4 regions of the Blautia acetigignens genome follow, and region 1 is predicted to be linked to each of the others. Evidence: riboswitches for the same ligand, from Rfam matches in the RefSeq annotation. Region 1 holds a riboswitch; each other region holds the start of a gene.
The links. A riboswitch is a leader RNA that binds a small molecule or an ion and turns the genes downstream of it on or off. The one in region 1 is predicted to bind FMN.
Positions count from the first base shown of each region.

Region 2: it holds a riboswitch for FMN, as region 1 does, so the genes downstream of both, OCV70_RS17230 (hypothetical protein) here and ribD (bifunctional diaminohydroxyphosphoribosylaminopyrimidine deaminase/5-amino-6-(5-phosphoribosylamino)uracil reductase RibD) in region 1, are expected to answer to the same signal.
Region 3: it holds a riboswitch for FMN, as region 1 does, so the genes downstream of both, OCV70_RS19980 (4Fe-4S binding protein) here and ribD (bifunctional diaminohydroxyphosphoribosylaminopyrimidine deaminase/5-amino-6-(5-phosphoribosylamino)uracil reductase RibD) in region 1, are expected to answer to the same signal.
Region 4: it holds a riboswitch for FMN, as region 1 does, so the genes downstream of both, OCV70_RS02450 (ECF transporter S component) here and ribD (bifunctional diaminohydroxyphosphoribosylaminopyrimidine deaminase/5-amino-6-(5-phosphoribosylamino)uracil reductase RibD) in region 1, are expected to answer to the same signal.

Region 1 is NZ_JAOQJM010000019.1:8,302-15,901, forward strand. Features, by position in the region: gene ribH (6,7-dimethyl-8-ribityllumazine synthase) at 1-95, opposite strand, end outside; gene OCV70_RS16515 (bifunctional 3,4-dihydroxy-2-butanone-4-phosphate synthase/GTP cyclohydrolase II) at 126-1,343, opposite strand; gene ribE (riboflavin synthase) at 1,362-2,015, opposite strand; gene ribD (bifunctional diaminohydroxyphosphoribosylaminopyrimidine deaminase/5-amino-6-(5-phosphoribosylamino)uracil reductase RibD) at 1,997-3,124, opposite strand; FMN riboswitch at 3,401-3,515, opposite strand; gene OCV70_RS16530 (class I SAM-dependent methyltransferase) at 3,988-4,794, opposite strand; gene OCV70_RS16535 (class I SAM-dependent methyltransferase) at 4,819-5,478, opposite strand; gene OCV70_RS16540 (ABC transporter ATP-binding protein) at 5,495-7,228, opposite strand; gene OCV70_RS16545 (ABC transporter ATP-binding protein) at 7,230-7,600, opposite strand, start outside.
Region 2 is NZ_JAOQJM010000021.1:30,773-38,372, reverse strand. Features, by position in the region: gene OCV70_RS17275 (flavodoxin) at 1-630, shown strand, start outside; gene OCV70_RS17270 (flavodoxin family protein) at 662-1,192, shown strand; gene OCV70_RS17265 (pyridoxamine 5'-phosphate oxidase family protein) at 1,346-1,747, shown strand; gene OCV70_RS17260 (winged helix-turn-helix transcriptional regulator) at 1,759-2,121, shown strand; partial or broken gene OCV70_RS17255 (ACT domain-containing protein) at 2,126-2,493, shown strand; gene OCV70_RS17245 (DUF6040 family protein) at 2,660-3,628, shown strand; gene OCV70_RS17240 (Rrf2 family transcriptional regulator) at 3,783-4,217, shown strand; gene OCV70_RS17235 (pyridoxamine 5'-phosphate oxidase family protein) at 4,429-4,824, shown strand; FMN riboswitch at 4,845-4,956, shown strand; gene OCV70_RS17230 (hypothetical protein) at 5,031-5,321, shown strand; gene OCV70_RS17225 (4Fe-4S binding protein) at 5,318-5,932, shown strand; gene OCV70_RS17220 (SIR2 family NAD-dependent protein deacylase) at 5,929-6,873, shown strand; gene OCV70_RS17215 (protein-ADP-ribose hydrolase) at 6,870-7,600, shown strand, end outside.
Region 3 is NZ_JAOQJM010000026.1:18,959-26,558, forward strand. Features, by position in the region: gene OCV70_RS17950 (LacI family DNA-binding transcriptional regulator) at 1-475, opposite strand, end outside; gene OCV70_RS17955 (helix-turn-helix transcriptional regulator) at 618-1,094, opposite strand; gene OCV70_RS17960 (hypothetical protein) at 1,350-1,769, shown strand; gene OCV70_RS17965 (hypothetical protein) at 1,826-1,996, shown strand; gene OCV70_RS17970 (winged helix-turn-helix transcriptional regulator) at 2,199-2,552, opposite strand; FMN riboswitch at 2,566-2,679, shown strand; gene OCV70_RS19980 (4Fe-4S binding protein) at 2,784-2,933, shown strand; gene OCV70_RS17980 (SIR2 family NAD-dependent protein deacylase) at 3,217-4,080, shown strand; gene OCV70_RS17985 (M14 family zinc carboxypeptidase) at 4,134-5,153, shown strand; gene OCV70_RS17990 (EAL domain-containing protein) at 5,188-6,000, opposite strand; gene OCV70_RS17995 (MYG1 family protein) at 6,284-7,516, shown strand.
Region 4 is NZ_JAOQJM010000001.1:536,930-544,529, forward strand. Features, by position in the region: gene OCV70_RS02430 (helix-turn-helix domain-containing protein) at 1-321, shown strand, start outside; gene OCV70_RS02435 (carbohydrate-binding family 9-like protein) at 397-1,020, opposite strand; gene OCV70_RS02440 (hypothetical protein) at 1,255-1,815, shown strand; gene OCV70_RS02445 (NUDIX hydrolase) at 1,945-2,559, opposite strand; gene OCV70_RS02450 (ECF transporter S component) at 2,575-3,210, opposite strand; FMN riboswitch at 3,391-3,527, opposite strand; gene OCV70_RS02455 (mechanosensitive ion channel family protein) at 3,592-4,500, opposite strand; gene OCV70_RS02460 (DUF1294 domain-containing protein) at 4,575-4,838, opposite strand; gene OCV70_RS02465 (Tex family protein) at 4,840-6,999, opposite strand; gene OCV70_RS02470 (DUF975 family protein) at 7,075-7,600, opposite strand, start outside.

The sequences.
Region 1 (7,600 bases):
TTCACAATGATCTCATTGAATCTCGCTGCCACGATACCAACCTTCATTCCCTCCGGTGCTACTACTTTTCCTTCTACTAAATTGATCTGTCTCATTTTTTCTTCCTCCTGATATTTACTGTTTTTTTATAAATTTATTTCTTTAAAAATATGACCCATCTTTTCCTGCTTCGTCTTCATATACTTCCGGTCATACTTTTGTACCGGAATCTCCAGAGGTACTCTCTCATTGATCTTCAGCCCAAATTCACCAAGTCCATAAACTTTATCCGGGTTATTTGTCAGTAATCTTAATGATTTCACACCAAGGTCTGACAGTATCTGTGCCCCAACCCAGTACTCTCTGAGATCCGGTGCAAACCCTAACTTCACATTAGCCTCCACGGTATCGTATCCCTGTTCCTGAAGCGCATAAGCTTTGATCTTATTGATCAGTCCGATTCCTCTGCCTTCCTGTCTCATATACAGAATGATCCCTCTGCCTTCCGCCTCTACCTGGCGCATCGCTGTCTGCAGCTGCAGGCCACAGTCACATCTGAGTGATCCGAATGCATCCCCTGTCAGACACTCCGAATGTACCCGGCAAAGCACATCTTCACCATCTCCCAGATCACCTTTTACCAGTGCCAGATGATGCTCTCCTGTAATGTCATTGATATAACCATACATTTTAAAATCACCGTACTGCGTTGGGAGGTTTGCAGCTGCTTCCTCCTTTACATGCTTTTCATGTATTCTTATATAATCCTGCAGATCACGGATCGTAATAAATGTAAGGTTATGCTCTTTTGCCATTTCCCATAGCTGTGATGTACGCATCATAGTTCCATCTTCTTTCATAACTTCACAGCACACGCCGCATTCCTTCAGTCCGGCAAGTCTCAAAAGATCTGTTGTTGCCTCCGTATGGCCATTTCGTACCAGAACCCCGCCTTTTCTGGAAATAAGCGGAAATACATGTCCCGGTCTTCTGAAATCCTCCGGTTTTGACTGATCATCCACACACTTCATGATAGTATAGGAGCGCTCTTCCGCAGAGATACCTGTGGTTGTATCTGCGTGATCTACTGCCACGGTAAATGCTGTACTGTGATTGTCCGTGTTCTCCGCAACCATCGGCGGAAAGTTCAATCTCGCCGCAATTTCTGCACTCATCGGTGTACAGATAAGACCCTTTGCATAGGTCGCCATGAAATTAATATTTTCCCTGGTCGCAAACTCTGCCGCACATATCAGATCTCCCTCATTTTCTCTGTCCGGATCATCTGTGACCAGAACTATTTTTCCTTCCTTAAGATCCCTAAGTGCTTCTTCAATTGTGTTGTACTGATAATTTTGTGACATAGTGTATATCCTCCTGTTCTAAAACCCGAATTCTTCAAGAAACTCCATCGTAATTCCGGATTCTTTTTTCTCTTCTTCGTTTTTTCTGATGCCAAGCAGTTTTTCTACGTATTTTCCGATCACATCATTTTCCAGATTAACCAGATCCCCCGGCACCTTTTCCAAAAGAGTGGTTTCTTCTCCTGTATGTGGAATGACCGACACCTGAAAACCAGCTTCATCAACCCTTGCAACTGTCAGGCTGATCCCATCAATACAGACGGATCCTTTTTCCACGATCAGATGCAAAATCTGTGGCGATGTCTCAATTGATACCCAGATGGCATTTTCTTCCCGGAGCATGGAACGTATCACGCCAGTCCCATCAATATGGCCGCTTACTATGTGTCCCCCGAACCTGCCGTCTGCAGCCATTGCACGTTCCAGGTTTACCTGGCTTCCGGCCTTGCAGCTGCCAAGACTGCTTCTTCTGATCGTCTCTGCCATCACATCGGCAGTAAATCCGTCCGGCTGAATCGACGTAACTGTCAGACACACACCATTCACAGCGATACTGTCACCGATCCTTGTCCCTTCCAGGACTTTCCGGGCTTTCACTGCCAGGATCCCTGATTCCCCTGTCAGCTGTATATAACGGACTTTTCCTTTCTCTTCTACGATTCCTGTAAACATGATTCCTCCTGTTTTTTATCACACACCTGACATTTTATCCGGATATCCTCACCGATCTGACAGATATCTGTATATTTCAGTTCCACTGCTTCAGACGGCAGTTCAACTCCAATACCCTCTACCGGTGTCTTCCCAGCCACACCGCCAAACAGCTTTGGTGCCACAAAAGCCTGTACTTCCTTTACAATTCCAGCTCGCAGTGCACTGTCATTTAACGTACCTCCTCCCTCCAGGAGGATGCTGTCAATGCCTCTGTTTCCCAGATCTGCCATCAGCTTCTTAAGGTCTATCTGATTCTTTTCGTCGGGACAGTAAATGGTTTCAACTCCCATGGTATGTAATATTTTTATTTTCTCTTTTGCATTTTTCTGTTCTGCATAAGCCACGATCGTCCGGTACTTTTCCGCACTTTTTACAATCTGACTGCCCGGCGGGATCCTGAGCTTACTGTCACACACAATCCTGACAGGACTTTTCCAGCCTTCTACCCGGACGTTTAACATCGGATCATCTGCAAGCACAGTTCCAATACCAGCCATGATTCCCATGTACTGATGCCGCATATGCTGTACTTCTTTTCGTGCAGATTCTCCGGTGATCCATTTTGATGCTCCTGTTTTCGTTGCGATCTTCCCATCCAGTGTCATGGCATACTTCATTACCACATAAGGGGTCTTCGTAGTAATATAATGGAAAAACACCGGGTTCAGCTGATCACATTCTTCTCTCATAAAATCTTCAACTACTGTTACACCGGCTTCCCTTAACATCTGTACACCTTTTCCTGCCACTTTCGGATTCGGATCTCTGGAACCGATCACCACTTTTCTGATCTTCTGTTCAATGATCGCTTCCGTACATGGAGGTGTTTTACCATGATGACAGCAAGGCTCCAACGTGACATAAATCACCGCACCTTCTGCTGATTCTGTAAGAGAAGCAATTGCATTACGTTCCGCGTGAAGTTCTCCATACTTTTTATGATAGCCTTCCCCGATGATCTTTCCGTCTTTTACGATCACTGCCCCTACCATAGGATTGGGATTCGTCCAGCCTTCTCCTTTTTTGGCCAGTTGAATAGCCCGAAGCATATATTCCTGATCCGTCATTTCTATTCCTTCTTTCTTATTCCTGTTCTTTGCCTGGGCTACGCCGAGGCTTTTAAACATGTGCAATCGGATTCACAGACAAGTGAATGGTATAGTTATTTCGAAAACGATGTACCAGATACAAAAAAAGCCTGCAGAAATATCTGCAGGGTGGAATTGATCTGTTACATATGATTGATAAATGAATGTCTGATTTTCCTATATAAAAAGCTCTGAAATGGATCACCATCTCAGAGCTCTGATACTACATTCATTCATACAAAAAATCAACTGTACTATCATCTTCTTCCATCCAGACTGTACTGTCGGCCCCGGAATCTCACCGGATCATGCCTCTCGGCTCGCGGGCTTTACCGCCGGTAGGGAATCTCACCCTGCTCTGAAGATATCTTTTTGTTTATTTTAATACTTTATCTGTTGTTTGTAAAGCAGAATTTTTATTTTACTTAGTTTACTGATGGAGATAGAATATCCATATACACAATAAATATCCTCATTTTATCCATATATTATATCGTTTTATGAATTGTTTTTTTATTAAAATTACACTATTTTTTCACTATTTTTCATTACTTCATCGTTTTCGCCAGTGAATTGAGCAATGCCCACATCTCTGGATTAGCCAATACTTTTGCCAGAAGTTCCGGATCGACTTCATCAGCAACAGAACCGTCACAAGCAACCAAACGATAACGGTTTCTGTATAGAGTTGGTTGAAGCTTCTGGTTAAAGATTTGCAAAAGTTCCCATAGTGCATTATCTTTTAATTTTGCACGCTGGTGATAGAAAGCGGCTTTTGATGGTGTTTCATCAGTGCGTCCGAAAAAATGATAAAGTTCTCTCTCTCTGATATTGTATATCCACTATAGTTTTAGATGTATCATCTTTACCATCTTGAATTGATCAGAAACTGTCATACTGACCTTTGTGGATAGCTTTAAGCCATTTTTAGGGATGTAACGATAGTATGGTTCCTCCGCAATCACCTTCACATTACCCCCGATCTTTGCTGCCAGTTCTTCCGCTGAATCCACATAAAAGAACATTTGTGCATCGGCATGGCCGACCTGTTTCATATATTTTTTCTTCATCATGGTCATTCCTCTTTTGTTCACCGTATCAAAAACAACTTCCATATTTCCAAATTGCCCAATCATACGCAGAAGGGCAATGACCTTATGTTCCTCAAAATAATGAAATAACCCGCCTGCAGTAACGAGAATAGGAGCATCAAGTACATCATTGCGAACTTTTTTGATCCAATCCTTTGCAAAGGCATCCCCGGAAATATATAATTCCCTCTCTGGTTCGGGAAGAAGTCCCCGCCGGTATTCGATTACATGAGGCAGATCCACGGCATACCAGTGTGTCTTCCCGTTATCACATCGGTGATAGGTTGTCTCCAGACCACAGCCCAGTTGGACAATCACACCGTCCGGTCTGCGTTCCAGAAAAGACCGAATAATCCGATCCATATTAGCAGACCGGGAAGCAGAGGCCAAAAGGGTATACTGGTTCTGCATATTCTGTTTAATCAAGTCTGAAGGCAGCTTCTTTTTCAATTCCAATGCTTTTTTATCATATAAAATTTGTGGGCAATGCTCAGCAGCATAAATTCTTCCCAGCATAGGGACAAACAGGGTATCCTCCACGACTCCTAACTTGGACATAGCCAAACCTCCTGTTTTGATACATTACTTTCTGCCGACAAGCAGCCGGGAAGACCCCAGCATCATCATGGCAGCCCAACGGTGGGAGCCAAAAGCTTCCTGTGCAGTGTCAACGAGTCGTACTTCCTCATACCCCATATCCCGCAGTTTCTGCGCAAAACCTTCCATGTCACCGTACATCTTTGGTTTCATATCATCGTTGAGTGCAAAGACGCCGCCTTTTTTCAATACCCGCAGGCTTTCCAGCAGCAGTTTCTGCATATCAGCACCCATAACATTGTGATAGACATAGTTGCTGATAACTACATCAAAGCTCTCATCAGGAAAATCCAGCTGCTTCGCATCACCGTGCTGAAATACACAGCGGGAAGCCACGCCCTCACTGGCAGCATTCTTCTCGCAGAGTGCTTTGCTGTAATTGTACACAGCGCCCCAGTAATCAACACCGATCACTTTTGCTTTCGGCCATGTCAGAGCTGAACGGATTGTCAATGCTCCGGAGCCGCAGCCTACTTCCAGAATCTTCCCCTCGCCGTCATAGTCCAGATGAGAAAGAACGACTCGATGAACCTGTTCCATGATTCCGCCAATGATGTAAAAGACAGGGTTGGACATCCAGCTTCCATAGTCTTCTCCGTGGGTACCAAGTCGGATATTTTCCTGCTTACAATGGTTCTTGTTCATTACATTTCCTCCTTCTTCACGCAAGTTTCCAGTTCTGGCTTTCTGTCTGCAGTTTTACCATATGGGCATATACACCATTCTTTTCTTCCAGATCCTTTGGTGATCCTTCTTCTGCAACTGTACCATCAGAAAGGACAACGATCTTATCTGCTCCGGCTACGGTACGCATCCTGTGGGCGATAACCAGAACGGTTTTATCTGCGATCAGACGGGAAAGGGCTGTCTGTATCAGAGTTTCATTTTCCACATCCAGGGAAGCAGTCGCTTCATCCAAAAGAATGATCGGCGCATTTTTCAGAAATGCACGGGCAATAGAGATACGCTGGCGCTCTCCGCCGGATAGTTCACAGCCATTTTCTCCGATATTGGTATGCCATCCATCCGGCAGTTTTTTGGCAAATTCATCCACATTGGCAAGTTTCGCAGCCGCAATGACCTGTTCATCTGTGGCGTCTTTGTTTCCGATTCGGATATTCTCCAGAATCGTATTGTCAAACAGTGTGACATCCTGGAATACGATGGAATACAGAGAAAGCAGTGTTTCCGGGTCTATTCGGGATACATCCATACCTCCCACGGTAATCTTTCCTCTGTTAATATCCCAGAATCTTGCAGCCAGCCGGGATACGGTTGTTTTCCCGCCGCCAGATGGGCCGACCAAAGCCGTAACCTCTCCCTGTTTTGCCGTAAAGGAAACATCTTTCAATACTGTTTCTCCGGTATTGTAGGCAAACCCAACATGGTCAAAGACAATATCATACCCCTGATTGGAAAGCCTGTCACTGCCTTGCTGGATCGGATGATCGAGAATCTCATTCATTCGGGCAATGTTGGTTCGTGTACTGATGACTGCCGCAAGATTCTGGAGCGCGCCCTGCAGAGGGTCATATAAACGGGATACTACCAGAAGGAACATAAAGAATGTAAGCACGGAGAGGCTTCCTTGCATGAGTAGAACAGCTCCCACCAGCGCAACCGTTGCAATACCAAGCTTCAGCACCAGCGATGCGGAAACCACAAAAACAGCAAGGCCGAATTCATTGAGGATGGAACGATGCTCCACAGCACGGATCTTCTTTTCCAGCCCTTTTAAATATGCCTGCTCCGCATTGTTCGCTTTCAGGTCACGAACTGTTTCAATACACTCCTGTATCCCGTCTGCGCAGGCCATCTTCACATCCATCGCTTTCTGATTCAGATTTTCCTGAATCTTTGCGGAAAATCCCACAATCGCAAAAGCAACCGGCAGAACCCATAAGGCAGCCAGCGCCATTCTCCAGTCCGTAAAGAGCAGACCGATAGAAATCAGAACCGTAGAAATGATCGAACCCACAAGCTCAGGGATAAAATGTGAAAAACTCTGTTCCAGAAAGGTACAGTCCGCCATAATGGTACTGGTAAGATCGGCTAAATCCTTTTTTCCGAAAAAAGAAAGAGGGATTTTGCGCAGATGCTCTGCCAGGGTAATGCGGCGGACACCGCTTTCTTTGTAAGTGGCAAAATAGGTCGCATTGTATTGAAAGAAAGTGGTCAGCAGAATCAAGCCGATACACACCACGCAGCCTGCCACATAAAATGGAATTTTCCCACCGGGAACACCCCCGTTCATCAGATCGCTGACCAGGTAATATAAAAGTCCTACCGGGAACATAAAAGACAGATTCTGAAGGACACAGGCCAGGCAGCCTTTGATCAGGTCTTTTGCTCCCTGTTCAGACAGGGCATATTTTTTCTGCAGTTTTTTGCTCATATCACTGCACCTCCTTTGTTACCTTCCATTGCACGGAAGTCTGGTAATTTTTCCACATACGGCTGAAAATGCCGTCTTTTGCAAGCAATTCACGACTGTTCCCGCACTCGGCAACCTGTCCGTCCTGAATGACAAAAATCTGATCCACATTTGTTAAGGTAGAAAGCCTGTGGGCAATCATAATCACTGTCTTTCCCTCGGAAAGTTTTGAGAAAGCAGCCTGTACACGGCTTTCGTTATCCGGGTCAGCAAAGGCAGTGGCTTCATCCAGAATAATAATCGGAGCATTTTTCAGCATCACACGGGCAATGGCAATTCGCTGCTGCTCTCCACCGGATAGATAGACCCCCTTTGTACCGATGACCGTATCCA
Region 2 (7,600 bases), on a different contig from region 1:
ATGGAGGAACTAGGAATTCAGCGAGAGGATATTTTTGTTATCACAAAGTTATATCCAGGTGAACAGTATGAAAACCCCGAAAGAGCCATAGAAGACGCACTTGAAAAGCTGGATATCGGATATATTGACATGATGCTGCTGCATCATCCCGGAGATAATGACGTGAAAGCATATAAGGCAATGGAGCAGGCAGTGGCTGACGGAAAGATACATTCTATTGGATTATCCAACTGGTATATAGAAGAACTGGAGGATTTTCTTCCGCAGGTCAGCATTACACCTGCATTGGTACAGAATGAAATTCATCCCTATTATCAGGAACGAGAAGACGTTGAGTATATACAAAGTCTTGGTATTGTTGTGCAGGCTTGGTATCCTCTGGGCGGTAGAGGATATACAGCAGATTTGCTTGGTAATGAAGTGATTTCTAAAATTGCACAGGTGCATGAGAAGTCATCTGCACAGATTATTCTCAGATGGGATTTGCAGAATGACGTAGTTGTTATTCCGGGTTCAAGCAATCCTGATCACATCATGGAGAACACGCAGTTGTATGATTTTGAATTGACTGATGAAGAGATGGAACAGATTGACGCCTTGGAAAAAAATGAGAAGCATGACTGGTATTAAAATTGAAGTTTAAAAAGCAAAGGTGATGAAAATGAAGATATTAGTATTGAACGGAAGTCCACGTCCACAGGGCAGTACCAAGGATATGGTAAATACATTTAAGAAAGGTGCTGAGAGTGCAGGACATACCGTTGATGTGGTGGATGTATGCAAAAAGAAGATAGGCGGATGTTTGGCATGTGAATACTGTCATGGCAAAGGGCACGGTGAGTGTATTCAGAAGGATGATATGCAGGATGTATATAATCTTTTGAAAGAAGCAGAAATGCTTGTCATTGCATCGCCCATTTATTATCACGGTATATCCGGTCAGCTAAAATGTGTAATCGACAGATTTTATTCTGCGGCATATCCGAGAGGACCGAAGAATTTGAAAAAGGCTGCTATGATACTTAGCTCCGGAGATGCTAATATGTATGAGGGTGCTCTTTTCTCGTTCAAAGGAGACTTTCTGGATTATCTTGGACTTGAAAACATGGGTGTGTTTAAAGCATATGGGTCTGAAAACAAGAGCGAGAAGAAGAGAGAAGAACTAAGGGAGTTCGGGGCATCGCTGAGGTAGATAAATCGATGTTTGTATGGGAAATAAAGCAAATTTTTAGGTATTCTCAAAGATACCAAGTATCAAAAATAATCGTACTTGATGTATTATTTTATCGGTCATATAATTAAACCAGTTCAAAAATATGACCACACAAACAAGGAGGATACCAATATGACAAATATTGAAAAAGTAAACCAATTTTTAGATGAGGCAAAAATATTTTATTTTTTGACTACATATGGAGATAAACCCAAGGGACGTCCATTTGGATTCCATATGTTAGACGATGGTAAATTATATTTTGGATGTGGCACATTCAAAAATGTTTTCTCACAGTTAACGAAAAATTCGCATGTTGAAGTGTTAGCTCTTAATGGTAATGAATTCATGCGTTATGATGGAACTGTAAAGATTGTGAAAGATGAGGCTCTTTTGGAAAAGGTGCGTACAGCAATGCCAGAGATTATGAATCTGTATGATAAAAATGGCTGGGAGATGGGAATGTTCTATATTGAGAATGGTCATGCAGAGATTCGTGGAATGATGGATTTAAAAGATGAATTTGATGTATAAGAGGTAATGATATGAAAAGATTATTTGAAACGGATTCGACAATGGAAGATCGTTTTGGGAAATGTCCTTATGCGACAGCACAGAGTTTGATTTCAGGAAAATGGGCTGTCTTAATTATGCATTATCTGGAAGATGGTCCCATCCGTTTCAATGATCTTTTGCGTCTTATGCCAAAGATGACACATGCGACTTTATCTGTTCAATTAAAGACATTGGTGGAAAATGGTCTGGTGGAGCGAAAACAATATGAGTCGATTCCGCCTAAGGTAGAATATTCGCTGACAGAAATTGGGAAAAAATTTCATCCGGTAATAGAAGCGATGCATAATTGGGGGCAGGAATATATTGAATTCATGAAAAAGGATAATGAATAAGTTTATGGAAATAAAAAGGATTGAGCAAGACTTTACAGTGTGTCAGGTAAAAGATTATTCACTTGTAAATTTAGATTCTGAATATAGCTTTATTGAAAAAACAGATGAAGAAAAATCGTTAGTGTGCATTACAAGTGAAGTTCCCAAAAATACGATTCAACGTGATGATGGTTGGAAAGCTTTTCGTATTCAGGGAGTACTGGATTTTTCCTTAATTGGAATACTGGCTAAAATTGCTACTATATTAGCTGATAATGGGATTTCAATTTTTGCAGTATCGACCTACAACACAGACTATGTATTGATAAAAAAGAAAACTATCAAAAAGCATTGGAAGTTCTTCAGACTACAGGATATAAGATTACCGATTAACAGATTCCAGCTTGAAGAAGAAACAAAAATCATTCATGTCCTTTGTCATATAGTTTCTGTATATTTTTTGGAAGTTTATCAGGTAACATGGCATTTATCGTATCTTCATTACCATCTTTCATTGCTGTTTCATAATACCAGCACTTAAATTTTAAGAGGGAAATTGATGAACGGATGCAGAAACTCAGAGAACGTCGGGCAGGTGGAAGAACTTTTGCTGATGACAGAACAGATGCAGGACGAACTGGATCAGAAAGACCAGACAATCCAGGAACTGAACAGGCAGCTAAGCGAATCGCTGACCTTGAACGAGAAATTGAACAGTGAAAACAGAGCCGAGAATATCGAAGCATTGCGGACAAGATTAAGGCAAACAGAGGAGCGATTGACCAACGAGACAAACAGAAGGAAAAGAGCCGACGCAGAAGTCGTGGCATGGAAATTTAAGTATGAAAAAGCAGAGCAGGAAAAACTTTATACACAGACACACCAAAAGACGGTAGAGGTAGCTGTTGAGAAAAAAGTGCCTTATGAGAAATGTGAAAAATGTGACCGTATTGCTTACCAGAAAGCAAAAGAAAAATGCGATAACCGTAAAAGCCAGTTAGAAAAGAAATATAAAAATATGACGATTGGTTATGAAAGTATCTTGTTTCTGCTGGCATGGTACAGCATAACGACAACGCTGTTTACCGCTATTCTTTCGCCAGTTTTCCTTAACGACTGTAGCACCTTTTTCGGTGCGTTAGGAAAAGGAATAGGAAGCTTGTTTCGGGAGTTTGTCATAGGTGCAGATTCTTTCGGACAGTTAAGTAATGTAATTTCAAACAGCATCATTTCCGGGATTGTGTACTGGCTGATTGCAACTATTGTTATAGGAATTTTATTCATAATAACAGGATTGATTATAGTTTGGATTGGATATCAGGTTGGAAAAATCTACCGGAAATATTGTTGGGATATACTCAGCATTATGGTGGCAATAATGAGTACAGCTATCGCAATCTACTTTGGTGAACGGATAAAATCTGTCATGTCGATAAACCTCATTGTATTGTTACTGCTGGTGCATGTGGTCTATATTGGAATCCGATGTTATGTGAAAGACTGGCGGGAGGAACGAGGATATTACTAAAACAAAAAGAAAACAGGAAGATTTTGTAAAGTATCTTCCTGTTTTTTCTAAAGCAGACTATTGATTGTATTTATATTAAGTTTTCAACAACAATGTAACCATTGAAATTACATCTGTTTTTTGATATGATTACTGTCAAAGAGAGGTGTTTATAATGCAGATTTCAAGCAGATTTACAATGGCAATCCATATGTTTGCCTGTATAGATACATTTTCGGATCAGAAGATGACTAGTGATTTTATGGCAGCAAGCATTGGAACTAATCCGGTGATTGTTCGTAAAATATTGCAACAATTAAAGGCTGCTGGTCTTATTGAAGTTGCAAGAGGGACAGGCGGTGTGACAATTACCAGACCATTGGAGCAGATTACATTCCTTGATGTGTATAAAGCAGTGGAATGTGCACCAGATGAAGAACTGTTTCATTTTCATGAGAATCCCAATCAGAAATGTCCGGTAGGAAAGAATATTCACCATGTTCTTGATAAGAGACTGTTAGAAGTACAGAAGGCAATGGAGGAAAAACTTTCAGAAATGACACTTGCTGATGTGAAAAAAGATATTGCAGTGTATACAGAGGAAGAGTAGCCTACAGAAGGCTTCGGATGAGTGATTATATCATCACAATTTCCGGAGCCTTTTCGTTTTTCATAATCAATGTAAAATCTTCAAAAGGAGTTGTAACAGAAAAAGTTACAAAAAGTTTGATGTAACTATTGACATTACATTAAACGGATGATATTGTATAGCTACAAGATGTAATAATCGTTGTTACAACATATCAAGGAGGTAATTTAAAATGCAGAAAGTAGTAGAATTTTTACAGAAAAACCCGGTTCAGTATTTAGCAACCGTCGGAAGAGATGGAAAGGCAAAATGCCGTCCATTCATGTTCTGTTTTGAGCAGGACGGAAAGCTTTGGTTCTGTACTAACAACACAAAGGATGTTTACAAGGATATGTTAGCAAATCCTGAAGTAGAAGTATCAGTATCTTCCCCTGAATACGCATGGATTCGCCTTCATGGCAAAGCAGTATTTGAGGACAACAAGAGTGTAAAGGAAGGATGCATGAACAATCCTATCGTTAAGGGACAGTACCAGACAGCAGATAATCCTATTTTTGAGGTATTCTATCTTGAAAATCCGCATGGTTTAATCGCAGATTTCTCTGGAAATCCACCTTATGAATTTTAAAGATAATTAACAGAAAAAATTACAGTCTTCGGGGCAAGGTGTAATTCCTGACCGGCAGTATAGTCTGCGAGCAAAAGCTGATATGGTGCAATTCCATAACCGACGGTAAAGTCCGGATGAGAGAAGATATGATAAAACAAGTCCCGCAGGAAATCCCGTCCTGCGGGCTGTTTTAAATTCAGGCATATCTCACAAAAAGGAGATTTATGAGTAACAATACAGCAACTATTAAAACAAGAAAAAATTTAGTTTCTACAAGGACGATAACAATGACAGCTCTACTGGCAGCTATATCATATGTGTTGGCATTTTTAGAGTTTCCGGTTCCTTTGAGTCCATCATTTGGCGAATTTCTGCCATTTATTAAGACTAAGCTGGACATTGTGCTATTCAATGCATTGCCGTTTAATATCTTAAAAGGCATGGTAATTGGAGCAATTACCATGATGATATATAAAAAACTTACACCGATACTGAAAGGAGAGACTTGGAAATGACAAAAATGGATTATCTTGAACTTCTGGTGGATGAAATTCATTCAACAACAGTTGCAACGATAGGTTCAGATGGACATCCTCAGACAAGAATCATAGATATGATGTACTATGATGAAGAAGGTGTGTATTTCCTTACAGCAACGGGAAAAACATTTTATGACCAGTTAATGGAGCAGCAGTATGTGGCAATATCCGCAACAAAAGACAAAATTGCGGTGTCTCTGCGTGGAAAAATAAAGAACATCGGAAAAAAGAATCTTGATATTATGTTTGAAAAAAATCCATATATGAAGAAAATCTATCCGGGAGATACGAAAGACGCAATCGAAGTGTTTCGGCTGTATGAGGCACAGGGAGAGTATTTTGATATCAGCAATCCATCAAATATTGTGAGGGATACTATAACAATTGGAAAAAACGAGGCAGTTCAGACAGGGTATTTTATTGGAAAAGAATGTATTGGATGCAAACTGTGTTACTCTGTATGTCCGCAAAAATGCATTGATATATCTTCAGTTCCGGTTACTATCAACCAGAATCATTGTCTGCATTGCGGAAGATGTGCAGAAATTTGTCCGAAGCAGTGTATTGAGAAAAGAGGTTCATTATGATTTTTAAGAAAATCAGAAAAGGGCATGCTGACTGGAGAAACTTTTTATGTAGTACTCCGGCAAGGGATTATGTATTCCAAAAGTATGCATATGAAGACCAGATTGACAGGGCAGCAAAGAATATAAGAAATACAGACTGTGTTATAATCGGGGCAGGAGCCGGGGCATCGACAGCTGCGGGAATCCAATATGGTGGTAAAAGGTTTACAGACAATTTTGCAGAATTTATAAAAAAATACGGTGAGTACTACATGACAGATATGTATGCAGCCGGATTTTATCCATATCCGTCTGAGGAGGCAAAGTGGGGATACTGGTCAAAACATGCATTGATGAACCGTTTTGATCCTCCGGCATTGCCGCTTTATACAGAACTTTATGATATTGTAAAGAACAAAGAATATTTTGTACTTACAACCAATGTGGATCATCAGTTTTATAAAGCGGGATTCGATGAAAAAAGAATATTTGCAACACAGGGAGATTATGGGAAAATCCAGTGCCAGAAAGCCTGTCATCCAAAGACTTACGATGCAAAAGACCTGTTTCGTAAAATGGATAAAGCAAGAAGAGACTGCCTGATTCCATCAGAACTTGTACCAAAATGTCCGGTGTGTGGCGGCAATATGGCTATGAATCTCCGTTGTGATAATTATTTTGTGGAAGATGAAGCGTGGCATGAGGCAGCCGACAGGTATGCGGGGTTTCTGGAACAGCATAAAGATAAAAAGGTTGTTCTTTTGGAACTTGGAGTTGGATTTAATACGCCGATTATTATACGTTTCCCTTTTGAAAAGATGGTGAGGGAGAACTCGTCTTATAGTTTGATACGCCTGAATATGGACGAAGCAGTTGTGCCGGAAAGCTTCGGGGAACGTGCAATTGGTATTGGCGGTGATATGGCAAAGGCAATTACTGATATAAGGGGGCTAGTATTATGACACAGGATGAGCGAAGAGAATATCTGATTCAGTATCTTTTAAAAGAAGAAATACGAGTTGGCAGCCAGAACATTCCTACGGATAAGCAGGGGCAGGAAAATCTGCTTCGCTCACTTATGAATGTCAGACCGCCAAGACCAATCAGTAATGATTTTTTGAAAATACAGGATGAGTATCTTGCAGAAAGAAATATAGAGCGTGGAATCACAGATGCTGCCGCGCTTGCACCTGTCAGATCCGATTCGAGATTATATATCTGGCAGGGTGATATTACGACACTGAAATGTGATGCAATCGTAAATGCTTGCAACTCACAGATGCTTGGATGCTTTTCGCCGATGCATGCCTGTATTGATAATTTTATTCATACTTATGCAGGAATTGAGCTGCGTCTGAAAATGCATGAGATTATGACAGAGCAGGGACATGAAGAAGAGACCGGCAAAGCAAAGATAACATCGGGCTACAATCTTCCGGCAAAATATATTCTTCATACGGTAGGACCGATTATACAATGGAAAGTCACAAAAAAAGATGAAGACCTGTTGGCAAGCTGCTATACAGAGTGCCTAAAGCTTGCAGCTGATACTGGTGTGGAATCTATTGCATTCTGTTGTTTGTCTACAGGTGTATTCCGTTTTCCACAGCAACGAGCTGCCGAGATTGCAACGAACACTGTAAAGCAGTATCTTAACAAAGACAGCAGAATAAAAAAGGTAATCTTTAA
Region 3 (7,600 bases), on a different contig from region 1:
AGTCGTAAAGGACAATGGGCTTGTTGATTTTTTCCAGAATGGGATAGTCAGCAGGCTGCATTTCCGTGGCAAAAACAATCACGCCGGCAACAAGTTCGGTATTGCATTCTGCAATGACGGCGTTGGTTTCGTATTCGGTTTCATTGATATAGGAAAGGCCGTAGAGGTAGCCGCGGTTTCTTGCTTCTGTGTCAAAGGTGCGCAGAACTTCGGTCCACAAATCCAGCTCCGGGTCGCAGACAACCTGTTTGCGGTGGTTGATGATGAGCACCTTGATCAGACGGTGCGGTGCGTCGGGACTCTGGAAGGAGGAGTTTTCCGGGAGCACGCCGCCGTTGTTTTCCAGTTCTTTTATGCATTCCAAAACCTTCTGGCGGGTCTGTTCGTTTACGCCGGGTTTGCCGTTGACTGCGAGGGAGACGGTGGCTTTGGAAATGCCAAGATGTCTGGCGACATCGACCATTTTTACTTTCATAGGGATACCTGCCTTTCCGGGGAAAATGTGGTTGGTGAAAATTGCTTACGGGTGGAGCTGTATGGTTTGCTCATGTTTATATTTAAACATTTTAAACTATTGATTTAAACAAGTCAAGGAGGAAAACAGGTGCATATGAAGTCTAATTCTGGTTGGCGGATACTTCCTTCTCTACCCACAGCTGCAGTGCTTCAATAGCACGGGAAACTTTTTCCAGATTTTCCTGGATATTGGAAAAATCAGGAATCTCGTCCTCGGAGATCTTTCCATCTCTGGAAATTTCGATAAGGCGGTTGGTGAGCGGGTAAACAGCATTTAAGGAGGCAACGGTTTCCAGAATGATTGCCGGAAGCTCGGTCATCTCTATAGAAGGAACGTATTTCATACCGATCGGACATTCATGTGAGCAGTAGTAGTTGCAAAGCTCCGGGGCATTGTAAACCTGGGACATGCGGATCACGTCCTCGGGGGCAGGCTGTACCTTCTCATTTTCGATGCGCTCTAAGCGGTCCTCGGAAATAAATGCGAGAAGTTCAGAGGCTTTTTCCCGGGGGAGGTTGTCTTCCTCACGCAATTGCTGGTAAATGGTTTTATTTTCTCTGGTGGATTTTCTTCCCATGGATTTTTCCTTTCCCTGCTGTATTACGAACATTTCGGATGCGTTTGGTTTTTTGTGCTGCGTTGAAATTCATATTACGCAGCGTCTGCGGAATAATTGGGGTTATTCCGCAATAAATGCGGTGTATTTTCCCAGGCAAAAACACTATAATCATCCCATAAAGTTCAATACAACATCTGTTAAAGATTACGGAAAGCTTTTTAAACTGGCTTTCCGGTCTGGATTTAGTATAACACGAAAGAAGAGGGAAATGAAATGGAAGGTTACAATTTACAGAAAGAAATGAGTGAAGCGATACAGGCTGGTGAAAACGCATTGTGCAGTCTGAGGGCAGCAAGGGAAGAACTTCAGAAAGCTGGGAACTGGGGAATTGTGGATTTGTTTGGAGGCGGATTTATTACAAACCTGATCAAGCATTCCAAAATGGATAACGCTTCCCACCTGATGGAAAATGCCAAGTATGATCTGAAGAAGTTCCAGAAAGAGCTTAGGGACGTGACGATCAATACGGATTTGTCAATTGACTGCGGCGGTTTTCTTACCTTTGCCGATTTCTTCTGGGACGGCGTGGTTGCCGACTGGCTGGTACAGTCGAAAATCAATGATGCAAAGCGTCAGGTCGATGACGCGATTGCACAGGTGGAGCAGATTCTCAGGAGACTGAAGCAGTATTAAAATTTTGAATGGCAAGCTAAATTATTGATTAGATAGAAAAAATGGAGGAAAAAATTATGTTAACACTTATTATAATCGTTTTAATTCTCATGGCAATTTGCAGACCGCGTCGCTACAGAGGCTTTGGCCCGTATCACCATCATCACGGCCCTGGCGGTCCATTTGGTCCTGGCCCTGGCGGACACAGAGGTCCTGGCGGCCCATTTGGCCCTGGTCCAAGATGGTAAATGATTTACAGAGAAAATATTAGAATTGGAATTTGATGACTGGAAATGTCTCTAACATTCTATGTGGAATGCAGGGACATTTCCGGAGAACAATTCAGATTATAAGGATAAAATCCGGAACTTTAATTCTTTGTCAAAGTTCCGGGTTTTTTATGCGTGAAAAGTAATTTGATTTATTTCTTTCTTTGATTATGGAATAAATTTAGGAATACTGCTTCTTATAATTTTCTCCCCAGGCCCACATTGCATCCATGATGGGCTTCAGGCTGTAGCCAAGCTCGGTCAGGGTGTATTCTACTCTTGGCGGCACTTCGGCGTAAACCTTGCGGGTGAGAAGTCCGGATTCTTTCATCTGGCGAAGCTGTGAGGTGAGAACCTTCTGAGATACCGTGCCGATGGATTTGCGCAGCTCACCGAACCGCTTGGTGCCAGTAAGCAGATCGCGGAGGATGAGCACCTTCCATTTATCGCTGATGAGAGTGAGGGTAGTCTCCACGGGGCAGGCTGGGAGATTGGGAGCTGTGGACTGGGATGTTGATTCATTATGTTTTTCCATTGTGATGATACAAATAGTTCTTCAGGACAAGGTGAAATTCCTGACCGGCAGTATAGTCTGCGCGCCATATGGCTGATACGGCGAAATCCCGTAACCGACGGTAAAGTCCGGATGAAAGGAGATAACAATGAATACAGAAATTATAAAAATTGAGAATGTAAATAAAGATAATAATTTTAAAGAAAAAAATAAGATAATGCTTCAGGTGAGAATGCTGACAATGACGGCTGTATTGGCTGCAAACTATGTTATTCCGTCTGTCCACAGAAATGTATTGATATTAGTAAAATTCCGGTGGAAATCGATCAGAATCATTGTCTTCACTGTGGAAGATGTGTGGAAACTTGTCCTGCTCAGGCAATTATGAAGAGAGGACAATAATCGGAGAAAGGACTGGATAGTGGCAGGTATGAACCAAAATGAGAGACGAATTTTCCTGATTTAAGAGCTTTTAAATGAGCGGGAGAATGAAAATTATGGAACAATGTCCATTCCAAGAGAGCGGGAAGATCAGAAACTGCTTTTGCGCGGGCTGATGAATGTTCGAGTGCCGAAGAAAATAAATCCCAGATTTTTGCAGATCCAGGACGAATATTTGAGGGCAGAAATGGAAGAAAAGAATATTCTATTTAAAGAAAAAAATCAGTTGTTTTACAGAAGAAGGATGGCGAAGATCCAGCAGCTGAAAGAGGCGATTGAAGAAGCGGATGCGGTTGTGATTGGTGCAGGAGCCGGGCTTTCTACTTCAGCAGGGTTTGTATATACAGGGGAACGATTTTCGAAATATTTTGGAGATTTTGCGGGAAAATATGGATTTGAGGATATGTACTCAGGCGGATTTTATCCATTTGATTCTTTGGAGGAATATTGGGGGTACTGGAGCAGATATATTTATATTAACCGATATATGAATGCGCCGAAGCCAGTGTACGAGAATCTTTTGAGACTGGTACAGGAGAAGGACTATTTCGTGCTTACAACCAATGTGGATCACTGTTTCCAGAAAGCTGGTTTTGATAAACATAGAATGTTCTATACACAGGGAGATTATGGTCTCTGGCAGTGCAGCAGACCATGCCATCATGAGACATATGATAACCGGAAAATTGTGGAGAAAATGGTAGAAGCACAGGGCTATACTGTGGCAGCAGACGGCACATTACTTGCTCCGCAACGCGCTGCACTGAAAATGACAGTTCCGTCAGAATTAGTACCTCATTGTCCAAAATGCGGCGCTCCAATGACCATGAATTTACGTGCGGACAGTACCTTTGTGGAAGATGATGGATGGCACAAAGCTGCCTCCAGATATGATGATTTCATCCGCAGACACCAGAGAATGAAGGTTCTTTTCCTCGAGCTTGGTGTGGGTTATAACACTCCCGGCATTATCAAATATCCTTTCTGGCAGATGACCGCAGGCAATCCGAAGGCTGTTTATGCATGTATCAATTACAGAGATGCCGCCTGCCAAACGGAATTACAGAACCAGGCGATTTGTATAGAGGGAGATATTGAGAGATTGTGACTATGTAGCCGCTAATATATTAGCAAGGGAAGTATGTTTTGCAGGAGTCGCTCATGAAATATTATCAGAAAGCAGTTTCTACTCCGGGAATACCGTACTATACATATGAAGAAATGCAGCAGGATCTTGCCGCTTTGCAGGCGGAGTATCCTGCTTTTTTGCAGCTGCATTCTGCTGGGAAAAGTGTAGAAGGAAGAGACATTACAGAAGTAATTCTGGGAAATATAGAAAGCAGATTTCATATTCTGATTCAGGCTTCCATGCATGCCAGGGAATATATGAATACAATTCTGATGATGAACCAAATAAATGATTATTTGCGGCAAAAAACTGGAAAATATTTGGAAAATCAATCCTGTAAGCGATACGCTTCATCTCAAGATGTATATGGAATTCATACATTTTCCAGAGATAAAAAGTATATTCATAGAGCTCTAAATAACATCCAAGACATATGCTTTCATATCATCCCCATGGTAAACCCCGACGGCGTCACATTATGCCAAAATATGAATGCAGCACTGGCAAATCCTATCGTAAAAAAGTGTGCAGCAAGCAGGCAGGAAGCAAATAATTTTATCCAGAGGTGGAAAGCTAACGCCCGCGGCGTAGACCTAAACCGAAACTTCGATATAGGCTGGGCGTCCTACATAGGCGCACCTGCTCCATGCGAAGAAGGCTATAAAGGCCCATCCCCAGCCAGCGAACCGGAAACCCAGGCCATTCTTCACACTGCCAGCAAATACAAGTTTGCCTGCTGTATTTCCTATCATTCTTCCGGAAATCTCATTTATTGGGACTACGGCTGTCGCGGAAATCTCCGCCAAAAAGAACTGGCTCTTGCCAACTATGCATCCACCATAATTGGCTATCCTCTCCATTCTACCATCCAGGATGCCGCAGCCACCGCAGGCTGCAGCGACTATTTTGTTCTGAAACTGAAAATCCCCGCTATAACCATCGAAACCGGAGCCGGAGAATGCCCGTTAAGCACAGAAGAATATCCCGAAATTTATAAGAGAAATAATAATTTATGGATAAATCTGTATAGAGTAATGCAATATTTGATATAAAAAAGGGGCGCCTGATTTTCAGGTGCCCGATGTCTTATGCAATCAATTCCTCAAATTTCCCCATCTCCATAGGCTTGTAATAATAATACCCCTGCAGTTCATCGCAGCCTTCCTGAATAAGGAAATCCACCATTTCTTTGGTTTCTACGCCCTCGCAGACGATAAATTTGTTGGTGCGTTTCAGCAGGTGGAAGATTTCCTGAAGTACGATTTTGCCTTTCTCAGTAAGGTCATCAGAGAGGAAACGCTTGTCGATTTTTACCTCGTCAAACAGGATATCCTTCAGTGTATTCAGAGAAGAATAGCCAGAGCCGAAGTCATCCATAGAGATGCGGATATTCTGCTCATGGAAGAACCGAATCATGCTGTTAACTGCCTCAATGTTGTGAATATAAGTAGTTTCCGTAATCTCAAAAACCAGATATTCAGACGGAATTTCGTATTTCTGGATCAGCTGCAAAACCTTTTTCGTAAAGGTATGGATCTTCCGGAAATGAACCGGAGAGACATTTAAAGACAGCGGCAGCAGTTTCAGTCCTGCGCTTCTTCTGTTTGCAAGCCACTGGAAAGCCGCCTCATAAACATAGTAATCCAGAGCCTCGATTTCCCCTGTTTCTTCCAGAATCGGAAGGAAACTATCCGGGAACCACAGCTCCCCATCTGCACGTTTCCAGCGAATCAGCACCTCGGCACTGGCAATTTTCTGGCTCTTTCCGCTGATCTTTGGCTGGAAATAAATCTGGAATTCTTTTCGTCCAAGCGCTTCCAGATAATGGCGCTGTTTTTCCAGTCCGCATACTTTATTAATGATGTAAAAGTGATTAAAATCTGTTAAGTTTAAAGGCACGAGGAACCCTCCTTTTTTGAATGGTTACAGGAACGGACATACTGTGCAGGCAGGTGTCCGCAGTAAGTTTGGTTACAAAGGTTAGTATAGCCTAACGAGTAGTATAACACTCATTCCAGGAATACGGTATAGAAAATACCTTGTTGATAAACTTTTTCAGTATTCAAAACAGGAGGGCGTTTTTTGCAGGGGAAAAATATCTTCAACAGCATTTATTTTGCCAAAGGCCTGTGTTACAATGCTTTAAGTACATATGAATATAGAAAGAACGGTAAAAAAATTTATGAGCAGTTTATCAGAACAGATAAAGAAAAACAATGCGTCTGCATTCACCCACAGTGGAAAATTCCACGCAGACGACGTATTTTCAGCCGCATTGCTGCTGTACCTGAATCCGGAAATCAACATTTCCAGAGGAAATAAGGTTCCGGAAGACTTCGACGGCATTGTTTTTGACATTGGGCGGGGGCAGTATGACCATCACCAGAAGGACAGCCGCGTCCGGGAAAACGGAGTGCCTTATGCGGCATTTGGACTTCTCTGGGAGGCTCTTGGAGAGAAAATTCTTGGTCAGGAACTGGCGGAAAAGTTCGACCAGTCCTTTGTGCAGCCCCTTGATAACAACGACAATACAGGGGAGAAAAATGAGCTTGCCACATTGATCGGCAACTTTAATCCGGCGTGGGACGCACAGGGCGGAAACGATGAAGCCTTCTTCCAGGCCGTAAGTGTAGCCGGGATGATTCTGGAAAATAAGTTCGAGCGGTATCGTGGAAATGAGCGTGCAGATAAGAGGGTGGAGGAACTTCTGGAAGCCCATGAGAAGGCAATTCTTTCCGGGAAAAAAGGAAAAGAAGAGTCGAAAATTCTGGCTTTACCTGAGTTTGTTCCCTGCCAGAAACGGCTGTCTGAGACGGAAATTGCTTTTGTGATTTTCCCCTCAAACAGAGGTGGATACTGCATTCAGCCGCAGAAAAAAGAGTATTCCCTGAACTATAAATGCAGTTTTCCAGTGGAATGGCTGGGCCTGGAAAATGAGAAACTGATAGAGAAAACCGGGCTTGAAAGTGCAGGATTCTGTCATAAGGGCGGCTTTCTTATGACTGCCGGAACCCTTGAGGACGCCATAAAAGCCTGTGAAATCAGCTTGGAAGAGTTCCATGAAAAGCCCATTATTGTGAACTTCGGCGGAGATTTTTCCGTTGATGAACTGCTTCTGCAATTGCCCAAACTGCAATCTGCAAAGGTGGTTCACATTGATTTCCCAGAGCTTCCGGAACTGGAAATGCAGGGCATTTACGGGGAAATCCTGATGGAAAGACAGGAGTGGAAAGCAGCTGTGAAGGATCAGGTAAAGATGATTCTGAAGTATAAACCAGAAGCTGTTTTTGTAGGAAATAACACATTTGCGGCGTACCCAGTGGTGCACATGCTGCGGAAAAAACACATTCCAGTTCTGACATTAGCCGAGAAAAATGGGGAGCAGATTCTGGTGAGAATCCCCTCTGGTTCGTAATAAAAAACAGAAAATATGTGACATATTTCAGCGGAATTTAATTGTGCTTGGAGTATGCTTGAAAATATGATAAGAAACAGGAGT
Region 4 (7,600 bases), on a different contig from region 1:
ATTCACGAAAATTACAGAAGAAATCTTTCCCTGGATGAGATCGCCGCACAGTCTATGATCAGTAAAAGCTCTGCCCTAAATCTTTTTCGGAGCTATCTTCACATCACGCCAGTTAATTATCTCATAAACTATCGGCTGAAACAGGCTGCCCTTCTGCTTTCCCATACAGAGAAAAAAGTCAGCACCATTTCAGCCGAAACTGGTTTTCACAATGTAGATTATTTTTGCAAAGCCTTCAAAAAGCACTATCAGGTGACCCCTAGGGAATATCGAGAAGAAAAGCGGGAACTTGTCAAAATGTCTTGCATCCTGAGTTTTTGAGCCAAACTTGTAAGTTTCCTGTCCTTAATCCATAACATCAAAACCAGGGCTGCTTGTACTCCTCCAATGGTGTTGTTATGCCATCACTGCCTCTGCGAAGCAGACCGGCAGGTGAAAATCAGGTTTCTCACTTTCAATGGGAGAGTAGCTTCCGAAATGCAGAATTTCCTCTGACTCTGAAATTTTATAGAAATTACAGTAAAAGCTTCTGCCCTTTTTTATTTCTTCAAAATCACAGATTTCTTTGAGATATTCTTCCGGGAAAAGTACCTCCAGATACCATTTATTCTCTTCTACAGCTGCCTTCACACCAGTCATGGCAAACTGCTCTTCGCTAATGGAGCATCTGCTTTTTCTCCCGCGTCCATAATTGGCAAGCATTGCACCGTTTGCATTGATCTCAAAATTTGTATACATACATTCATTTGAAAGTGCCTGGTTTTCCTCTGGGAAAGCAAGAAAAATTTCCATTGCACTATCTGTATAAACCGGATCATTGTGCCTGTAATACCGTCTGAGAGGATTTTTTTCTTCGCAAACCATTTTCACAAACAGTCCTTCCCCTTCCACATATCCCATCCATCCGTAGACAAGTGGGCTCTGTTTGCTGTTCCACATATATTGATTAATAAAGAACTTTTCACAATGTTCAATCTGCTCTTTTCGTTCTATTTTTTTCACATGATATTGTAATCCCATAACCATCCTCTTTTCTATATTTTTATTAAAGCCATTGCACTGTTATAAAACCTGTTTAAATATACTTCAGTATACCATATTTCTACTTCCATTTCCGCTGAAAAAGGAATTGTTTTAGATTATATTTCCAAAATATGCTCTATATCTTTTTTACATTTTTTGCTGCAGATATGTTATAATGGGGACGTTGATTGAATAAAACAGTTTTGAACATACTTATGAGGTAAAATACTTATGAAATACAGAGATGAATTTCGCATTGCTTCCACAGCCATTTTGCTTAGCGTGGCTATGTTTGGAATTTCCGTGGTAGTTCCAAAGGAGAGCCGGGTTCCTACAGCCAAGACTACTTTGGTAGAAGCACCTGAGACAGCTGCCGAAGCAGAAGCTGCTGCCGAACAAACAGAATTTCCTATTTATAACCAGGAAAGCAACTATGATACTTCTTATGACAACAGCCAGGATTACTATGAACCTGATACTTCCGGTGACAGCTCAGATCCTGCAAACAGCGGCGATTCTTCTGGCAGTGATCAGATCACTTATCCTTCTGAGGATACCGGTGATGGCTCCGGAGATACTTCCGGAGGGGATGCTTCCGGAGGGGATACTTCTGGAGGGGATACTTCTGGAGGAGATGCTCCTGCGATTCCGGATTACACAGAGACTCCCGGCGATGGCTATGAGCCAAGTGAAGATAACAACTGGGATTATGTAGCCCCTGGTGCTGACTCCGGAGCAGATGGTTCTGACGGTTCAGACAGTGCCCAGCCGGATATGGAGGTTTATGAATAGCGTCGTTTCAATTGCATAATAAGAAAACAAAATCCCCGTGGATTCATTTCACGAAGCATTCCAATTATGTTCAGCTTCTGAAAATTCCCGGGGATTTTGTAATTTACAATCTAATGCTAAAATATATCATCATTTTATTTGATTCAAAAATGCAAATGGCTCCTTATCTTCCAGAAAATGCATCAGCATATAGGCAGTCATGATTGCCACATTCTCCTCCTGTAAAATACGCTTCACTTCTTCTTTATCCGCAAGAACAACTTCAATCTCCTCTGTAGCCTCCTGAGCCTTGGAGCTGATCTGACCGCTGGCATATCCGTACACAGTCGCACAGGATTCATCTGTCATCCCTACCGTGGTAAAATAAGGCTTCTGATAGGCCTCTGCTACCGGAATCGGTTCCAGCTTTAAGCCTGTTTCCTCGTACATCTCACGGACTGCACCCTCATGATAATTTTCATCTGGTTCTACCAGTCCTGCCGGAAATTCATAAATATAATCTCCCAGCGTGTAGCGATACTGCCGAATCAATACCACCTTGTCGTGGTTTTCTCCGTAAATACTGTAAATAATTACGCCATCTGGTTTGTTTTTGCGGGTTACAAGCTTCAGGCTCTCCACATCTCTGGCACGGGATGCCACGAAGTAATTCACAGGTGTGTTATGTACACTGGTTGCCTTTACATTATAAAGGTTTACATAACGGTTATCTGTCTGCTTGGTAATGCTGTTGATTTTTCCCATAGGAACCTCTTTTCATCAGTCACCGCGAAGGATTACACGAATTCTTTTATAAATAAAGAATACGATCACTGAGGTTAATGTGTATTTAAATAAGTTAAATGGCACAAGAATCATAATTGCAAAGGTAAGAAGGTTCGTAACACCACTGTGTACTGCTGCGCCCATCTCGATAAATGCCTGAACCGGCATTCCAAATGCCTTTCCGTATGCCGGAAGAAGAACAAATGCATTTATAAAGCATGCAAGGATAGTGGTAAGAATTACACCAACTGCCATTCCGGCAACTGCATGTGTTCTTGTTTTCTTATGCTGGTAGCGGTAGATCAGGCCTGCCGGAATTACATAAGAGCAGCCAAAGATGAAGTTCGCCACATCTCCAACACCTGCTGTCATAGTTCCTTTGGTTACCAGATGAACCAGAATCTTCACCAGCTCGATCAGCATGCCCGCTACAGGTCCCATTGCAAAGGAACCGATCAGTGCCGGAATTTCGGAAAAATCCAGCTGGTAAAAGGATGGAGCAAGAAAAGGAAGCGGCACCTCAAAATTCATAAGTACGCCGGCCACAGCACCTAACATTGCTACCTGGGCAATGGTTCTGGTTCGGCTTCGTTCCATTACATTTCCATTTCTGATTACTTGTTCGCTCATACTCGTCACTCCTTAAATTATAATATTTAAAGAAAATTTCTGCAAGTATGCGAATAGAAAATCTTAGGATCTTTTCCAGCACTGCAGCAAGCAGCTATTTCCATCCACACAAAAAGCCCCGGAATTTCTTCCGGGGCAATGAGTACGTACAAATAAATATCAACTTATCTGATCATTCTGCGCGTTCTTCTCTCATCCAGACTTTACTGTCGGTTTTGGAATTTCACCAAATCAGCCGCCTAAGCGGGTCGCGGACTATACCGCCGGTAGGGAATTTCGATATTCAAGTTCTCGATCACCCTGCCCCGAAGAAATTTTCTTTATTCATGTGGATTATACAATAGAAAAACAATAATTTCAAGAAGAAGTAAAAATATTTTTTTATTCTTCCGTTCTTTTCTCCACCACATGCACATCCATCTGGGGATAAGGAATTCCAATTTCGTTAGCATCGAATGCTATTTTTATTTTTTCATTCAGGCGCCATTTGATGTTCCAGTATTTCTCTGTAGGGACCCAGACCCTAAGCCCCAGGACCACTGCGCTGTCTCCCAGTTCATCTACAAACACCTGCATCTCCTTATCTGACTTTGTGCCGGGATCCTCCTGCAAAATGTGATAAAGAAGCTTTTTGGCTTTTTTAATATCGGAATCATAGGAAATCCCTACTTTAATTTCCAACTTACGCAAAGCCTGGGCAGTTACATTAATGATAGTACTGTTGGACAGCCTGCCATTTGGAATGATCACATGCTTATTATCTACTGTTGTAAGGGTTGTATAAAACATCTCAATTTTATACACTGTGCCTTCTGTACCACCTGACTGGTCCTGAATAATGTAATCACCTACCTGAAAAGGTTTAAACAGTAACAGCATTACACCACCTGCCAGATTTTCCAGTCCTCCCTGAAGAGCAAGACCAATCGTAACACCGGCAGTTCCAAGAAGAGCCGCAACTGAAGATTCCTTCACGCCAAAATAAGTAGCAATATTAAAGATCAGAATCAGATATAACAGGAATTTTCCGAAGGAGCAGATAAACTGGGCAACTCCCTTATCTACGCCAGCCTTTTCCATGGATCTTTTTGTTATTTTCAGGAACCACTTGATCAGCTTCGTTCCTGCATAAAAAGCAAGAACTGATAAAACCACCTTCATCCCGAACTCGATTAAATCCGGAATGTGTCCATTAAAGTAAGCCTTGAGCTGACTCATATTGAAATTGACCTTATCTACGGTTTCCTGTACCGTTTCCTGAACTGCATTTTCAATTACCTGTTCTTCCAAATTATCATCTCCCGCTTCTCATCGTCAAACGTTTTCCACAGTCATCGGCCTGCTTCCACTTGTTTATCCACCGCTTACTGTACCATTCTCCACAATATCAGCTGAACTGCCAGAATCAGCGGCACACCCACACGAAATTTCCACTTTCTGGCCTTATGGTGAAAAAACTGCATTCCCAGAATAGCCCCAACAGAGCCTCCAATAGCCGCCACGGCAAGCAGCTGGGCTTCCGGAATTCTCCACTGCTTATGGATTGCCTTCTGCTTGTCCGCTCCGTACATGCCAAAGGCAATCAGATTGATAACAGCCAGATATACGGTTAATACATTCTGTATCATTTTATTTGTTCAGACCTTTCATGGAAAGACTGATGCGGTTCTTTTTCTCATCCACGCCAAGTACACGTACTTCCACAACGTCTCCTACGCTTACTGCTTCCAGAGGATGTTTAATAAACTTCTCACTCATCTGGGAAATATGCACAAGTCCGTCCTGATGCACTCCGATATCCACAAAGGCACCAAAATCAATTACATTACGGACAGTTCCTTTCAGAACCATGCCCTCCTTCAGATCCTTGATATCAAGAACGTCAGTACGAAGGATTGGCTTTGGCATCTCGTCACGAGGGTCACGGGCAGGCTTCTCAAGCTCTTTTACGATATCACGAAGTGTAATCTCACCAATTTCCAGCTCTGCTGCCAGTTTCTTGTAATCCTTAATCTGTCTTCCAAGTCCTGCCAGCTTTCCTCCTGCAATATCTTCTGCTGAATATCCCAGCTTCTCAAGAAGACGGGATGCAGCCTCATAGCTCTCCGGATGTACACTGGTAGCATCAAGTGGATTGGTTCCGCCTGTAATACGCATGAAGCCTGCACACTGCTCAAATGCCTTCGGTCCTAGCTTAGCAACCTTAAGAAGCTCTTTTCGGGTAGTAAAACGACCGTTCTCTTCTCGATAAACAACAATATTCTTAGCTATAGCTTTGGAAACGCCGGAAATATATTCAAGAAGGGATGCAGAAGCTGTATTTAAGTCTACACCAACTTTATTTACAGAATCTTCTACCACTCCGGTCAGTGCCTCGCCCAGCTTCTTCTGGTTCATATCATGCTGATACTGACCTACACCGATAGATTTGGGATCAATCTTAACCAGCTCTGCCAGCGGATCCTGCACACGTCTTGCAATAGAAGCTGCACTTCTTTGTCCCACATCAAAATTAGGGAATTCTTCTGTTGCCAGCTTACTTGCTGAATAAACAGAAGCACCTGCTTCATTTGTAATGACATACTGAACTTTTGCCTCCGGGATTTCCTTAAGCATGTCCACGATTACCTGCTCAGATTCTCTGGAAGCCGTGCCATTTCCCACAGAAATCAGAGAAATGCCATATTTTTTGATCATTCCCTCAACAGTATCCTTAGCAGCACGGATTTTTTTCTCATTGGTAGGTGCTGTTGGGTAAACAACAGTGGTATCCAGTACCTTTCCGGTAGGATCTACAACTGCCAGCTTACATCCGGTTCGAAAGGCCGGATCCCAGCCAAGTACAGTCTGTCCAGCGATTGGAGGCTGCATCAGAAGCTGCTCTAAGTTTTTGCCGAAGACTTTGATCGCGCCGTCCTCTGCCTTCTCTGTCAGGTCACTTCTGATCTCACGTTCAATTGCAGGGGCGATCAGACGCTTGTAGCTGTCCTCTGTTACTTCCTTAAGAATCGGTGTGGTAAACGGGTTGTCGCGGGTGATTACCTGTTTCTCCAGGTAACGGATAATATCTTCTTCTGGAGCTGCAACTTTGATGGTAAGGAATTTCTCTTTCTCACCGCGGTTCAGCGCCAGCACACGATGGCCGGCAAGCTTCTTCATCGGCTCCTCGAAGTCATAGTACATTTCATAAACAGACTGTGCCTCAGGATCCTTTGCCACCGAGCTGATAGTTCCCTTCTTTGCGGTCAGGTCACGGATATGGATTCTGTAATCCGCCTCATCGGAAATATGCTCCGCAATAATATCCTTTGCACCGGCAATAGCCTCTGCCACGGAAGCTACTTCTTTTTCCTCGGATACAAAAGCCTCTGCTTCTTCCTCGATGGACTTATTTGTCATCTGAAGCATAATGATGTTTGCCAGTGGCTCAAGGCCTTTTTCCTTGGCAATGGTGGCACGGGTACGTCTCTTCGGACGGTATGGGCGGTAAAGATCCTCCACAACAACCAGGGTCTGGGCGGCAAGGATCTGCTCCTTCAGCTCTTTTGTCAGCTTGCCCTGGTCCTCAATGCTGGAAAGAACCTGTTTCTTTTTGTCTTCCAGATTGCGCAGGTAAGTCAGTCTTTCATTCAGATTACGAAGCTGCTCGTCATTTAAGGTTCCGGTAGCTTCCTTTCTGTATCGAGAAATAAAAGGGATGGTGTTTCCCTCATCAATCAGTTTCACAGCAGCCTCTACCTGCCATTTTTCCACCCCAAGTTCCTGGGTGATCACCTGTAAAATATCCATTTTTCAATCTCCTCTTGTTGCTTGTCTTACATTTTCCGGAATTTTTGATACTGCAAAATACTTCTGCAGCATCTTTTATGCTTCCGAATTATAATCATCCTCACGGTCATTCCTGTAACCGCTTTGATTCTCCGAATCATATCCGTTTCCCGGATCATCACTGCCTGCATTGTATCCATTATAAAAGCTGCCGCTTCCGCCATAGTACCCGTCTCCCGGCAGTCTGTGATCCAGCTCGCCGTTCAGATCCCGGTAAAAGGTAACCAGCGACATCTCCATATACGGCATGATCCAGAACAGTGCAATATAAAAAGTAAATACAGATAAAAACAAAAGCGGGACAAAGCTGAGATTCAGCTTGATATATCTCCACATATTGCCCTTCATCAGGCGTGCACTCTCTTTCAGCCCCTGAATTCCCCCAAGATCCGGATCATCTGCCATCAGAAAATAGGTCATGGCAAACGGAATGGAAATCAGGAAATTCAGCAAAGTGCTGACTGCCAGAAGTACGAATATAGTAGAAAACCACTGAAGCTGTTCCTCCACTGTTAGTCCCGGATCTGTGGTATAGCTTACATAATAGTAGGGAATGGCTGTG